DNA from 3 places in the Mesorhizobium sp. M0189 genome. Region 3 is predicted to be linked to each of the others. Evidence: predicted binding sites of a transcription regulator. Region 3 holds the regulator's gene; each other region holds the start of a gene.
The links. Region 3 encodes LexA, which represses DNA repair genes until DNA is damaged. Its sites were predicted from a motif close to TGTTCNNNNTGTGTTCNG; they were not measured.
Positions count from the first base shown of each region.

Region 1: a site for LexA is predicted at 2,218-2,235, ahead of NKJ09_RS10145 (DNA recombination protein RmuC). Genes of this name have one in related genera too.
Region 2: a site for LexA is predicted at 1,929-1,946, ahead of NKJ09_RS07480 (helicase-related protein). Genes of this name have one in related genera too.

Region 1 covers NZ_JAMYSW010000004.1:356,907-361,195, reverse strand. Annotated here, with positions in the region: gene NKJ09_RS10155 (cation diffusion facilitator family transporter) at 1-407, shown strand, start outside; gene NKJ09_RS10150 (GFA family protein) at 475-879, shown strand; gene NKJ09_RS10145 (DNA recombination protein RmuC) at 923-2,185, opposite strand; gene def (peptide deformylase) at 2,289-2,819, shown strand; gene fmt (methionyl-tRNA formyltransferase) at 2,836-3,765, shown strand; gene NKJ09_RS10130 (GNAT family N-acetyltransferase) at 3,762-4,271, shown strand.
Region 2 covers NZ_JAMYSW010000003.1:357,252-361,540, forward strand. Annotated here, with positions in the region: gene NKJ09_RS07480 (helicase-related protein) at 1-1,762, opposite strand, end outside; gene NKJ09_RS07485 (hypothetical protein) at 2,161-2,460, opposite strand; gene phbB (acetoacetyl-CoA reductase) at 2,493-3,218, opposite strand; gene NKJ09_RS07495 (acetyl-CoA C-acetyltransferase) at 3,323-4,289, opposite strand, start outside.
Region 3 covers NZ_JAMYSW010000001.1:454,721-459,009, reverse strand. Annotated here, with positions in the region: gene kynU (kynureninase) at 1-943, opposite strand, end outside; gene lexA (transcriptional repressor LexA) at 1,415-2,146, shown strand; gene NKJ09_RS02185 (ComEC/Rec2 family competence protein) at 2,140-4,289, opposite strand, start outside.

The sequences.
Region 1 (4,289 bases), on a different contig from region 3:
TGGACATGCCGAAGCTCGACGGCGCCGCGTCGATCGGCATCGCGCTGATCCTGGGCGCGACCGCGATCTTCCTGGCCCGCGAAAGCAAGAGCCTGCTGCTCGGCGAGCCGGCCTCGCCCGAGGTGCAAATGAAAGTGCTGGCCATTGTCCAGCAGGACCCGGCGGTGCGGCGGGCAAATGGCGTACTGACGCTCCATATGGGGCCTCAGGAGATCGTCGCCGCTCTGAGCATCGAGTTCGAGGACCACTTGTCGGCGCCCGAGATAGAGACCTGCGTCGAACGCCTCGAGACACGGCTGAAGGCGGAGATGCCGGAGGTCACGCGCCTGTTCGTCAAGCCGCAGACCACCGGCACCTGGGAACGGCGGAGCAAGGCCTTGGCGGCGTCCGGAGGGGAGCCGGCCTGAGGAAAATGGCTGCGCCATCGGGCAGTCCCGGTTATGATTGCGCGCAAAAGCTCCAGGAGGAACGAAGATGAAAATCGACGGCGGGTGTCATTGCGGCGCCATTACTTACGAGGCCGAGGTCGATCCGGAAAAGACCACCATTTGTCACTGCATCGATTGTCAGAAGCTAACCGGAACGGCCTTTCGCGTCACCGTGCCGGCGTCCGAGGACAATTACACGATCACCAAGGGCGCGCCGAAAATCTACATCAAGACCGGTTCGAGTGGTGCCAAGCGCGCTCAGGCATTTTGCGGTGAGTGCGGCTCGCATCTCTACGCCACGTCGGCGGGCGCGGGACCGAAGGTTTACGGCATCAGGGTCGGCACGGCATGGCAGCGCGATCAACTGGTGCCGAGAAAGCAGATCTGGCATCGCTCGGCGCTGCATTGGCTGCCGGAATTCGAAGGCACAACCATCATCGAGGAGCAGTAGCGCCAGACCGGGCGAAGCCTCGGCTCCGGTTCCGGCGTAGCTCTCAATCGTCGCCTTCGACGACCCTTAGCCTCAGCTGCCCGGTTTTCGAATCGGCAACACGCGCGCTGCTTTCCGCTTTTGCTCCGCTGCCATTCGACCCAGCGGTGTCCTCCGCCGGCTGCACGCCAAACTCCAGCGCCTCGATCTTTTGTCCGCGCCTGGTCACCTTCGATGTCGAGACGAGGATGTCCTCGATATCCTTGGCCGATTGACCGAAATGCGTCTGCAATTTGCGCACCCGCTCGTCGAGCCGAGAGACGTCTTCCATCAGCCGGATGACCTCGCCCTGGATCAGGTGCGCCTGCTCGCGCATACGGGCATCCTTGAGGATCGCCTGGATGACCTGGATCGACAGCATCAAAAGCGATGGCGAGACGATGACGATCCGCGATCGATGCGCCTTTTGGACAACGGCCTCGAAATTCTCGTGGATTTCGGCGAACACCGATTCCGAGGGCACGAACATGAAGGCAGTGTCCTGCGTCTCGCCCTGGATCAGGTATTTTTCGGAAATATCCCGGACATGCACCTCGATGTCGCGGCGGAAAGCCTGAGCGGCGGACTTCTGCAGGTCGGCGCCTTCGGCGGCACGGATGGCATTCCAGGCCTCGAGTGGAAACTTTGCATCGATGGCAAGCGACGGTGCGCCGTTCGGCATCTTCACCAGGCAGTCGGGCCGGCTGCCATTCGACAAGGTCGCCTGGAATTCATAGGCGCCGTGGGGCAATCCGTCGGCGACGATGGCTTCCATACGCGACTGGCCGAAGGCGCCGCGCGTCTGCTTGTTGGAAAGGATCGCCTGCAATTGCACGACCTGGCCGGCCAGCGACTGGATGTTGCCTTGCGCGATATCGATGACCGCCAGCCGCTCCTGCAGCTTGGCGAGGCTCTCATGCGTCGATCTCGTCTGCTCGGTCATGGTCTGGCCGAGGCGGCCGGTCATGGCGTCGAGGCGCTGGCCGATCGACTGGGTCAGTTCGGCCTGACGCGCCCCGAACACTTCGGCGATAGCGCCCATACGGCCCTGCATTTCCGCCTGGCTTGCCAAGATGCCGGCCATCCGCACCTCGGCGTCGCGGGCGTGGTCGGCGGCTTCGGCGGTCGCCATTGCACGCGCCTTGGCCGATCGCCAGAGCGCAATGACGAGCGCCACGAACAGGCCGAGGAACAGCATTGCGCCGAAACCCAGGGCATGGCCGAGCGTGATCGTGGTGGCGCCGAGGCGGGCGACAGGTTCGGACAGGATGGTGGCCAGATCGTTCATGCCGACAGCATAGATGATTCGGTCTGGCGGCACAGATCAAAACGTGAACGACCAGAAGGCGTCCCGGTTGACGCTTTTCCTGCGAGGTCTTAGGTGAGACGCCATGTCGATCAAGCCGCTTATCATCCTCCCCGATCCCGTCCTGCGTCAGGTTTCAAAACCGGTCGAGCGTGTCGACGGTGATTTGCGTAAACTGGCCGGCGACATGCTGGACACCATGTATGACGCGCCCGGCATCGGCCTCGCGGCGATCCAGGTCGGCGAACCCTTGCGCTTGCTGGTGATCGACCTCGCCAAGGAGGACGAGACGCCGGCACCGCACGTCTTCATCAATCCCGAAATCCTCGACAGCTCCGACCAGCGTTCGGTCTACGAGGAAGGCTGCCTGTCGATCCCGGATTACTATGCCGAGGTCGAGCGTCCGGCAGCGGTGCGGGTGAAGTATCTCGATCGCGACGGCAAGCTGCAGGAGATCGAGGCCGAGGGGCTGATGGCGACCTGCCTGCAGCATGAGATCGACCACCTAAACGGCGTGCTGTTCATCGACCACATCTCCAAGCTGAAGCGCGACATGGTGGTGAAGAAATTCAAGAAGCTCGCCAGGGACAAGGCGCCGGGCAAGATGGTGGGATAGGGGTCGACGAATGCCCCTGCGTGTCATCTTGATGGGTACGCCCGAATTCTCCGTGCAGACGCTGCGAGCGATCGCCGGGGCAGGGCATGAATTGGCAGCCGTCTACACGCAGCCGCCGCGCGCCGCAGGCCGGCGCGGGCTCGAGCTGACGCCGTCGCCGGTGCAGCGTGAGGCGGAGCGGCTTGGCATCGAGGTGCGGTCGCCGGTGTCGCTGAAGAGCGAGGCGGAGCAGCAGGCGTTCCGCACCTTGCGCGCCGATGTCGCCGTGGTCGTCGCCTACGGGCTGCTTCTGCCCAAACCTATTCTCGAGGCGCCGCGGCTCGGTTGCCTCAATGGCCACGCATCGCTATTGCCGCGCTGGCGCGGCGCTGCCCCTATCCAGCGCGCCATCATGGCCGGCGATACCGAGACGGGCATGATGGTGATGCGGATGGAGGAAGGCCTCGACACCGGGCCTGTGGCAATGGTTGAAAAATGCGCCATTGGACCCGACATGACGGCCGGCGATCTGCACGACCGGCTGATGATCCTGGGTGCTGCGCTGATGGTGCAAGCGCTCGAACGGCTCGAGCGGAATACGCTGACATTTACCACACAGGCGGAGGTGGGGGTGACCTACGCCAAGAAGATCGATAAATCGGAGACTCGCATAGACTGGCTGCGACCTGCCGGCGACGTGCACAACCAGATTCGCGGCCTGTCGCCCTTTCCCGGTGCATGGTGCGAGGCCGAAATCGGCGGCCGCATGGAACGGCTGAAACTGCTTCGCTCGACGCTCTCGCAAGGCGCCGGCGAACCGGGAGGAATTCTCGATGACCGGCTGACGGTTGCCTGCGGGTCAGGCGCGATCAGGCTGGTCGAAGTTCAACGTGCGGGCGGAAGGCCCATTGCCGCGCAGGAGTTTCTGCGCGGGGCCAAGCTCGAAAAAGGGATGAAATTGTCATGAGCATGATGTCCATACGCGCGGCGACGCCGCGGGACCGCGAGGCGATCCGCCTTGTCGAAGAACACGCATTCGGCCAGCAGGCGGAGGCCGGACTGGTCGACGCGCTGGTCACCGGCGGTGATGCCGTCGTCGAACTGGTGGCGGACGAAGACGGGCAAGTGGTCGGCCATATCCTGTTTTCACGGCTCTTCGTGCAGAATGGCGGCAAGAGCTTCCCGGCAGTCGCGCTGGCGCCGCTGGCAGTCGAGCCGTCGTTCCACGGCACCGGCATCGGCGGTGCCCTGGTCCGAGAGGCTCATATCCGCCTGAAAGCCGCCGGCGAGACGCTCGCTGTGGTGCTCGGCGATCCGGCCTACTATGGCCGCTTCGGCTACAGCCGCGCCCGTGCAGCGAAATTCGAGAGCGACTACCAAGGCGAGGCTTTGCAGGCGCTTGCCTGGGGCGAGGCGCCGGAGACCGGCAGGCTGGTCTACGCCTCGGCCTTCGGCTCAGCCCTCGCCGCCTGATTTCGCCTCGATCCGGGA
Region 2 (4,289 bases), on a different contig from region 3:
GCTTCAAAGCGTCTTCGCCAGCGACCAGCGTGCCGATCGGCGCGCCGATCCAGCGCAGCGTGCCATCCGAACCCAGCGCGATGTCGCCATTGGCCGAGGCGCCGAAGCGTTCGGCCCGCGCCTCGAACTCGGCGGCAAGCGCCTTCTGCGCCGCCGCCCGCACCGCCTTGGCGTCCTCGCCGCCGGCGCTCTGGTCGGCGGTGAAGCGGAAACCCTGCAACTCGCCGACGTGATGGCCTTCGACGAGGACGGTTCCGGTTGGGCTGATTTCGGCTTCAGGCATCGTGTTTTCTCTAAGGCGCCGCATGAGGACGGAAGTCCTGCGGTCTACAAAACGTTTCGTCAACCGCTCATGCAGCGCATCCGACAATCTGTCTTCGATTTCGCGCGTCTTTTCCTGCCAGTGTGCCCGATCGGCCAGCCAGCCGGGCCGGTTGGAAACGAAGGTCCATGTGCGGATCTGGGCAATCCTGTGCGATAGCGTGTCGATATCGCCTTCAGTGGTGTCGGCGCGGCGCACCTGCTCGGCCATGTAGTTCTCGTCGACATGGCCGTGCCTGGCAAGGTCCATGTAGATGGAGGCGATCAAGTCGGCGTGCTGGGCCGGCGCGATCTTCCTGTAGTCGGGCAGCGCGCAGGCTTCCCACAGCAGCGCCACCCGCCTGGCGTCGGTGGTGAGTGCCCGGATGTCCTCGTCGCGCGACAGATGCTCGAGCGCCTGCGCGTCCACGGCCGGCAGTGCGCGCGTCAGGCCTTCGACCGGGGCGTTGGTCTCGATCGAGCGCTTCAGCGCATCGAGGTTGGCGAAATCGAAATGCGCGGTACGCCACTGCAGCACTTTCACCGGATCGAAATCATGCGCCTCGATCTTCTTGACCAATTCCTCATCCAGCGGATCGACCTGGCCGGTGACGCCGAAGGTGCCGTCGCGCAGATGCCGGCCGGCACGGCCGGCAATCTGGCCGAGCTCGGCCGCGGTCAGGTTGCGGTACTGGTAGCCGTCGAATTTTCGATTCTGGGCGAAAGCGACGTGGTCGAGGTCGAGGTTGAGGCCCATGCCGATGGCGTCGGTGGCGACGAGGTAGTCGACATCGCCCGACTGGAACAGCGCCACCTGGGCGTTGCGGGTGCGCGGGCTGAGCGCGCCGAGCACGACGGCGGCACCGCCCTGCTGGCGGCGGATCAGCTCGGCGATGGCATAGACCTCGTCGGCCGAGAAGGCGACGATCGCGGTGCGCCGCGGCAGGCGGGTCAGCTTCTTCGAGCCGGCATAGGCAAGATGCGACAGCCGTGGCCGGGTCACCACCGACACGCCCCGCAGCAGGCGCTGCAGAATGCCGTGCATGGTGGCCGCACCCAGCAGCAGCGTCTCCTGGCGGCCGCGCAGATGCAGGATGCGATCGGTGAAGATGTGGCCGCGTTCGAGATCGCCAGCGAGCTGGACCTCGTCGATGGCAACGAAGGCGGCGTCGGTCTCGCGCGGCATCGCTTCCACCGTGCAGACCGAGTATTTCGCGCCCGCCGGCTGGATCTTTTCCTCGCCGGTGATGAGCGCAACCTTATGGGCGCCGACCTTCTCGCAGACGCGCGTATAGACCTCGCGGGCAAGCAGCCTGAGCGGTAGGCCGATGACGCCGCTCTCATGCGCCACCATGCGTTCGATGGCGAGATGGGTCTTGCCGGTATTGGTCGGGCCGAGCACGGCCGTCACGTCTCGACCCGACAGGATCAGCGGTTCAGTGTGTTTCGGATGGATGTTCATCGGCCTGGAAATAAGGCTCTCTGCCTCGCATTGTCGGGAGCGCGCCCATATTGGCCGCGTATGACAGGCGACACATAGGGATTTCGGGCGCGAAGCGAAAGCGGAATGTGCCGAGGGCAGGCTGATTGGTCGGTTCGAAGCCAGAAATCTGTTCCCGATTAACAGTTGGAACGAGTCTGGAACGAATCAGCGACGAATCACTGACTCGCGCTGATTCAGGTTTTGTTCACGGCTACATCTGGGATTTCTGCCGGCGAGTCTCACCACATGCTGAATCACAGAAACTGGCCCGATTCATGCAGGCGGCATTCAAACGAGCACCACCGTTAACCTTTGCCGGTGAATGATCGTGGCCGGCCAATCTGCTTCGCCCAACATTATGAAATTATTGATGTTTCCTAATGCGCTTTAATCATTTCGAGGGTGTTTTCGGCTCTCGCCGTTAACGTTCCGCTCAAAGCCGGAACGAATCGGCGACGAATCAGCGATAGGCAAAGTTTCTTGGTTTGTTCACCGCAACATGTTGTGTTGTGAACAGCTTTTCCACCGAGAATCCACAGGCTGCCGGGCAGTTTTTGCACAGGCTGCGCAGCGGCCGTTAACCTTTGCGTGCCGGATTGGGGCAGCGTGCTGAATCGAGATCTTGCAACGGGAAGACCGCTATAGAAACGGGCCGTTTTGCAGGCCCGTTCGTCCAAGCGCGTATCTATCTCAACGTAAAGATAAACGGTCAGGCGATGTACTGCCCGCCATTGGCTGATATGGTCGAGCCGGTGATGAACCCGGCATCGTCGGAAGCGAGGAAGACGACGCAGCGCGCGATCTCCTCCGGCTCGCCGAGACGGCCGACCGGGATCTGCGGAAGGACACGCTCGTTGAGCACCTTCTCGTCCATCGCTTTGACCATCTCGGTGGCGATGTAGCCGGGGCAGATGACGTTGACGGTGATGCCGGCGCGCGCGCCTTCCTGGGCCAACGCCTTGGTGAAGCCGATATCGCCGGCCTTCGAGGCCGAATAATTGACCTGGCCGACCTGCCCTTTCTGGCCATTGATCGAGGAGATGGTGATGACGCGGCCGAATTTGCGGTCGCGCATGCCGCCCCACAACGGATGCGTCATGTTGAAGACGCCGGAAAGGTTGGTGTCGAGGACCTCTTTCCATTGCTCGCGCGTCATCTTGTGGAACATCGCGTCGCGCGTGATGCCTGCATTGTTGACCAGCACCGATACGGGACCGAGATCGGCCTCTACCTGTTTGATGCCGGCAGCGCAGGCCTCGTAGTCGGCAACCGACCATTTGTAGACCGGGATGCCGGTCGCTGCCTTGAACTTTGCTGCCGCTTCCTCATTGCCGGCGTAGTTTGCGGCAACCGAATAGCCGGCGCTTTTCAAGGCGACCGATATCGCCGCGCCGATGCCGCGCGACCCGCCTGTGACGATTGCAACCTTTGTCATGTGTCCTCCCGGGAAATGCAGATGAGTGAGCGTTGAAGCGGTAGGGTTTGCCCTCTTTTCCCTACTCGCTTTGCGCCAGTATCCTATTCGTATCGCTTATCTCATCACAATGCTTCCACGCACATGGCAACGCCCATGCCGCCGCCGATGCACAGCGTGGCAAGACCTTTCTTGGCACTTCTGCGACGCATTTCGTAGACCAGCGTGTTGAAGATGCGGGCGCCCGAGGCGCCGACCGGATGGCCGATGGCGATGGCGCCGCCATTGACGTTGACGATGGACGGGTCCCAGCCCATGTCCTTGTTGACGGCGCAGGCCTGCGCGGCGAAGGCCTCGTTGGCTTCGACCAGATCGAGGTCGCCGACCGACCAGCCGGCCTTGGCCAGCGCCTTGCGCGAGGAGGGGATCGGTCCCGTCCCCATGATCTGCGGGTCAACGCCGGCGGTCGCCCAGGAAACGATACGCACCAGCGGCGTGATGCCGCGCCTTGCGGCTTCCGCTTCGGTCATCAGCACCACGGCGGCGGCGCCGTCATTGATGCCGGAAGCATTGGCTGCTGTCACCGTGCCGTCTTTGTCGAAGGCGGGCTTGAGCTTGGTCATGGCGTCGATCGTCGCGCCATGGCGGATGTACTCGTCCTGGTCGACTATCGTGTCGCCCTTCCTGCCCTTGACTGTGAAGGCAACGATCTCGTCGTTGAATTTTCCGCCTTTCTGCGCAGCCTCGGCCTTGTTCTGGGAAGCCAGTGCGAACTGGTCCTGGTCGTCGCGGGTGATTTGGAACTGGCGGGCGACGTTCTCCGCCGTGTTGCCCATATGATAACCATAGAAGGCATCGGTCAGGCCGTCCTTGATCATGGTGTCGATCAGCTTGAAATCGCCCATCTTGACGCCACCGCGCAGATGCTGCGCATGCGGAGCCATCGACATCGATTCCTGGCCGCCGGCAACGATGATTTTTGCATCGCCCTGGGCGATCTGCTGCATGCCGAGCGCGATGGCGCGCAGGCCGGAGCCGCAGAGCTGGTTCAGGCCCCAGGAGGTCGCCTCCTGCGGCACGCCGGCGGCCATG
Region 3 (4,289 bases):
GATCAGCCAGCGCGATGCTCTTCTTGCGCACCGCCGTCATGTCGACATCGTTCCAGATGTCGAGCGCGCCCTTCAGCGTGCGCATCGACAGGACCGGCTGGGTGCCGCACAGAAACCGGCGGATGCCGGTGCCGGCCGCATAGCCTGGCTCGAAGGCGAAGGGCCGTGCATGGCCCCACCAGCCGGTGAGCGGCTGCTGGATGTCGGCAAGATGCCGCTCAGCCGCATAGATGAAGGCAGGCGCGCCCGGTCCGCCATTCAGATATTTGTAGGTGCAGCCAACGGCAAAATCGGCGTTTGCCGTGTCGAGCTCGACTGGCATCGCACCGGCGGTGTGGCAGAGATCCCAGACGATCATCGCCCCGGCTTCCTGGGCCCTGCGCGTCAGCGCCGGCATGTCGCGCAGTTCGCCCGACTTGTAGTTGACGTGGTTGACCAGCACCACGGCGGTGCGTTCGTCGATCAGCTCTTCGATGCTCGGCGCGTCGACCCCCGAGAGGCGCAGCAGCGTATCTTTTCGCGTCGAAACCACACCCTCAGCCATGTAGAGGTCTGTCGGAAAACTGTCGCCCTCGGCGACGATGACCTGCCGCTCCGGCCGCATGGCCATGGCGGCGTGCAGCAGCTTGTAGATGTTGACCGATGTCGTGTCGCAGACCACCGTCTGGCCGGCCGCGGCACCGATCAGGCGCCCGAGCTGGTCGCCAAGTTCGAGCGGCATGTTGAACCAGCCGGCCGTGTTCCAGGCGCGGATGAGATCATGCGCCCATTCTTCGGTCACTGCCTTGCTCAATTCATCGAAAGCGGCACGCGAAGCGGCCCCTAGCGAATTGCCGTCGAGATAGATCACTCCTTGCGGCAGCACAAAGCGGTCGCGCATCGCGCGCAGCGGATCTGCAGCATCCATCGCCCTTATGGCCACGAGATCGGGAATTCCTGTCATGATTTGTCTGCTCCCCAAGATTCACCGCAACGCCGGACACGCATCGACGGCATCCATCGGTCACGAGCGGTTCTCCATTACCTGGTATCGCGCAGCAAGGCTCCACCGGCGACAAGTTGCCTGACCATGCGGTGGAAACCAGGAGCCAAGCCAACCCAAGGTTGGCGTTTTGAGTTCGTTTCGTTCACGGTGCATTGACCAAACCGCACAGTCGATACGGCTTCAATTCCGTGCCCCTTTGCCGGCTGACGGCCGATACCAGTGCCGCCTTCTGGAAACCCAGAGGCCGCAAACGAAAGCAGAATCAAGGCGATGAGGCCCGCGGCGGTGAAAATGCAGCGTCCCGGTTTGGCGAGTGGTATCGTTACCCGAGCCCTAACACATTCATTAAACTTTAAACAGTTGCGGAACACAACTGGAACAGATAGTGTTTGTTCTGGGTTTGTTTTTCTGATTCTGTTGGGGGTCGCTATGCTGACACGCAAACAACACGAACTGCTTATGTTCATCCACGAAAGGCTGAAGGAAAGCGGTATCCCGCCCTCCTTCGACGAGATGAAGGAAGCGCTCGACCTGGCTTCCAAATCGGGAATCCACCGGCTGATTACGGCGCTGGAGGAGCGCGGCTTCATTCGCCGTTTGCCCAACAGGGCCCGTGCGCTGGAGGTGCTGCGCCTGCCCGATTCGATCGCCCCCGGCCTCAATGCGGCACGCAAGTTCTCGCCGAGTGTCATCCAGGGCAGTCTTGGGCAAGGTCCTCGGCAAGGCAAGCCGACATCGTCGCGCGTCCCTGCAGCCGGCAATGACGACGATGTCGTCGCCGCCGTGTCTATCCCGGTGATGGGCCGCATCGCCGCTGGTGTGCCGATCGATGCCATCCAGCACCAGACGCATTCGATCTCGGTGCCGCCGGACATGATCATGGGCGGCGAGCATTATGCGCTCGAGGTCAAAGGCGATTCGATGATCGAGGCTGGCATTTTCGACGGCGACACGGTGATCATCCGCAATGCCGATACGGCGAGCCCCGGTGAGATCGTGGTGGCACTGGTCGACGAGGAAGAAGCGACGCTGAAGCGGTTCCGCCGCAAGGGCGCCTCGATCGCCCTGGAAGCCGCCAATCCGGCCTACGAGACGCGCATCTTCGGACCAGACAGGGTCAAGGTGCAGGGCAAGCTCGTTGGGCTGATCCGCCGCTACTGAGCTGCGCCCTTGGCGCCGGCTTTTGGCTTGTCGGCTCTGCGGTATGGCGGCATGCCCCGCGCCGCGCGTGAAAATTTCCGCTGCACGTGCCAGGGCCGGTATGATTTTTCGACGGCGAAGCGGATTTCGGCGCGTGTTGCCGCTTGTGGATCGAAATAGACGGCCGCACTTCCCGCGCGCGCCAGTTGCCGTTTGGTGACGACGAGGACCAGCCGGTCGTAGTAGCAGGGATTATGGGCGGTGGCGTCGTCGATGACGATCAAGCTGGCAAAGGCGCAGGCTGGCCGTGCAGTATCGCGGTCATTGGCTAGCGCGATGATCGCGCCGGATGGATGCCTGGCAAGGCAGAGACCGTCCGTGCAAATGAACGGCATGCCCGGCGGTAAGTCGGCCGGATCGGCAATGTCGAATTGCGGATCGTTCTTTCCAGGTGTTTCCGGCGCGACGATAGCCTCTGATGTGAGCGCGCGTTTCCAGTTGTCGATGGTGAACTCATTCGGGCGTGCCCGGTTGACCGCGAGTTCACCGCTGCCGATCGGCAGCGCGACGAGCCGTGCGTCCTCCGAGATCAATACATCGGGTACGCGCGTCTGCGTTGTCGTTAGCAAGCCGGCGAGCGCAAAAGGAAGGGCCACGAGCCGCAACCAGGTCGTCGCCATGCTGGCAATGACGAGGGCGATCGTCACCAAAAGGACAGATCTCAGCGAAATCAGCCCGACCGCATCGATCGGCGAGCGCTCGGAGATCCACCCGGACAGGGCGATCATCGCCGTCAGCCCCTTGCCCATCACGTAGAGGAAAGGCCCATCCGCGCCGAACGGCATCGCCAGCGCACTGAGGACGGCGAAGGGCATGACGACCAGTGAGACGATAGGCATGATGGCCAGATTGGCGAACAGGCTGAGCGGCGCCACGCGCTGGAAATGCCATATGGCGAAAAGCGCCGTGGCGCTCCCTGCAATGATCGAGGTCATCGCCAGGCCGCCCATGCCCATCAGTACCTTTCTAGTGGCAAAGCGTAGCGGCGACCGCCGGGGCGGCGGCGTGGTGGCCCCGCCGGCGCGGTAATCGGACCAGCCTGCATAGGCGCCGACAAGGGCCGCCGTCGCGGCGAAGGACATCTGGAAGCTCGGACCGACCACCTCGTGCGGCGACACCAGAATGACCGCGATGGCCGAGATCGCCAGGTTGCGCATGGTGAGCGCGGCCCGGTCGAACAGCACGGCGATAAGCATCACCGCCAACATGATGAAGCTGCGTTCGGCCGCCACCACAATGCCGGAAAAGACGAGGTAGGCCGCAATCGAAAAAAGCGCGGCGGCCGCCGCGTATTTCTTGACCGGCCGTCGCGATGAGAAATCGGGAAACAGCGCAAAGGCGCCGCGCAGCAGCGCCATAATGGTGCCGGCGACCAACGCCATATGCAGCCCCGAGATGGAGATGATGTGGTAGATGCCGGTACGCCGCATCGCTTCGTTGATCTCCTCGGGAATGCCGGCGCGCACGCCGACGATCAGCGCAGCAGCAATCTCGCCCTCGGCGCCGCCGATGCGGCTGCGGATATGGTCGGCGATGGATTCGCGCGCGTCTTCGATCGCGGAAGAAAGCCGCGCGGCAAACGGCATGCTGCCCGACGACACGACTTTCGGATTGCCGAGAAAAAAGCCGCTGCCGCCGATACCGGCAAAATAGCTGTCGAAGGAGAAATCATAGCTGTCGGGCCGCACCGGCCCGGTCGGCGGCAGCAGCCGCACATAGCCGGCGATCTCGGAACCGGCGGTCAGCTCAGCCGGTATTTTCATCGCCGAAACGCGGACCCGTTCCGGCATGTAGCGCAGTGTCGGCCTGGCGGTTGAGATCACATCGATCGTCAGCCTGATGCGGCCGCTCGCCATGGGCTCGAACGATACGACGCGACCCGTGAGGCGCGTCGAGATTTCGGAACCGAGCATATGCGTTCCGACACGCCAGGTCTCGACCTTGGCGGCAAGCACGCCAAGCGCGCAGAGCAACGCCGCCATGAAGCACAGGCGGGTTCTGGGCCACGACCGCGAGGCGACGGCACAGAGGGCTGCCAAGGCGACGATTGCGATCGGCTGTGGAAAGGCCGGCTCCACCGCCAGCGCAAAATATACGATCACCC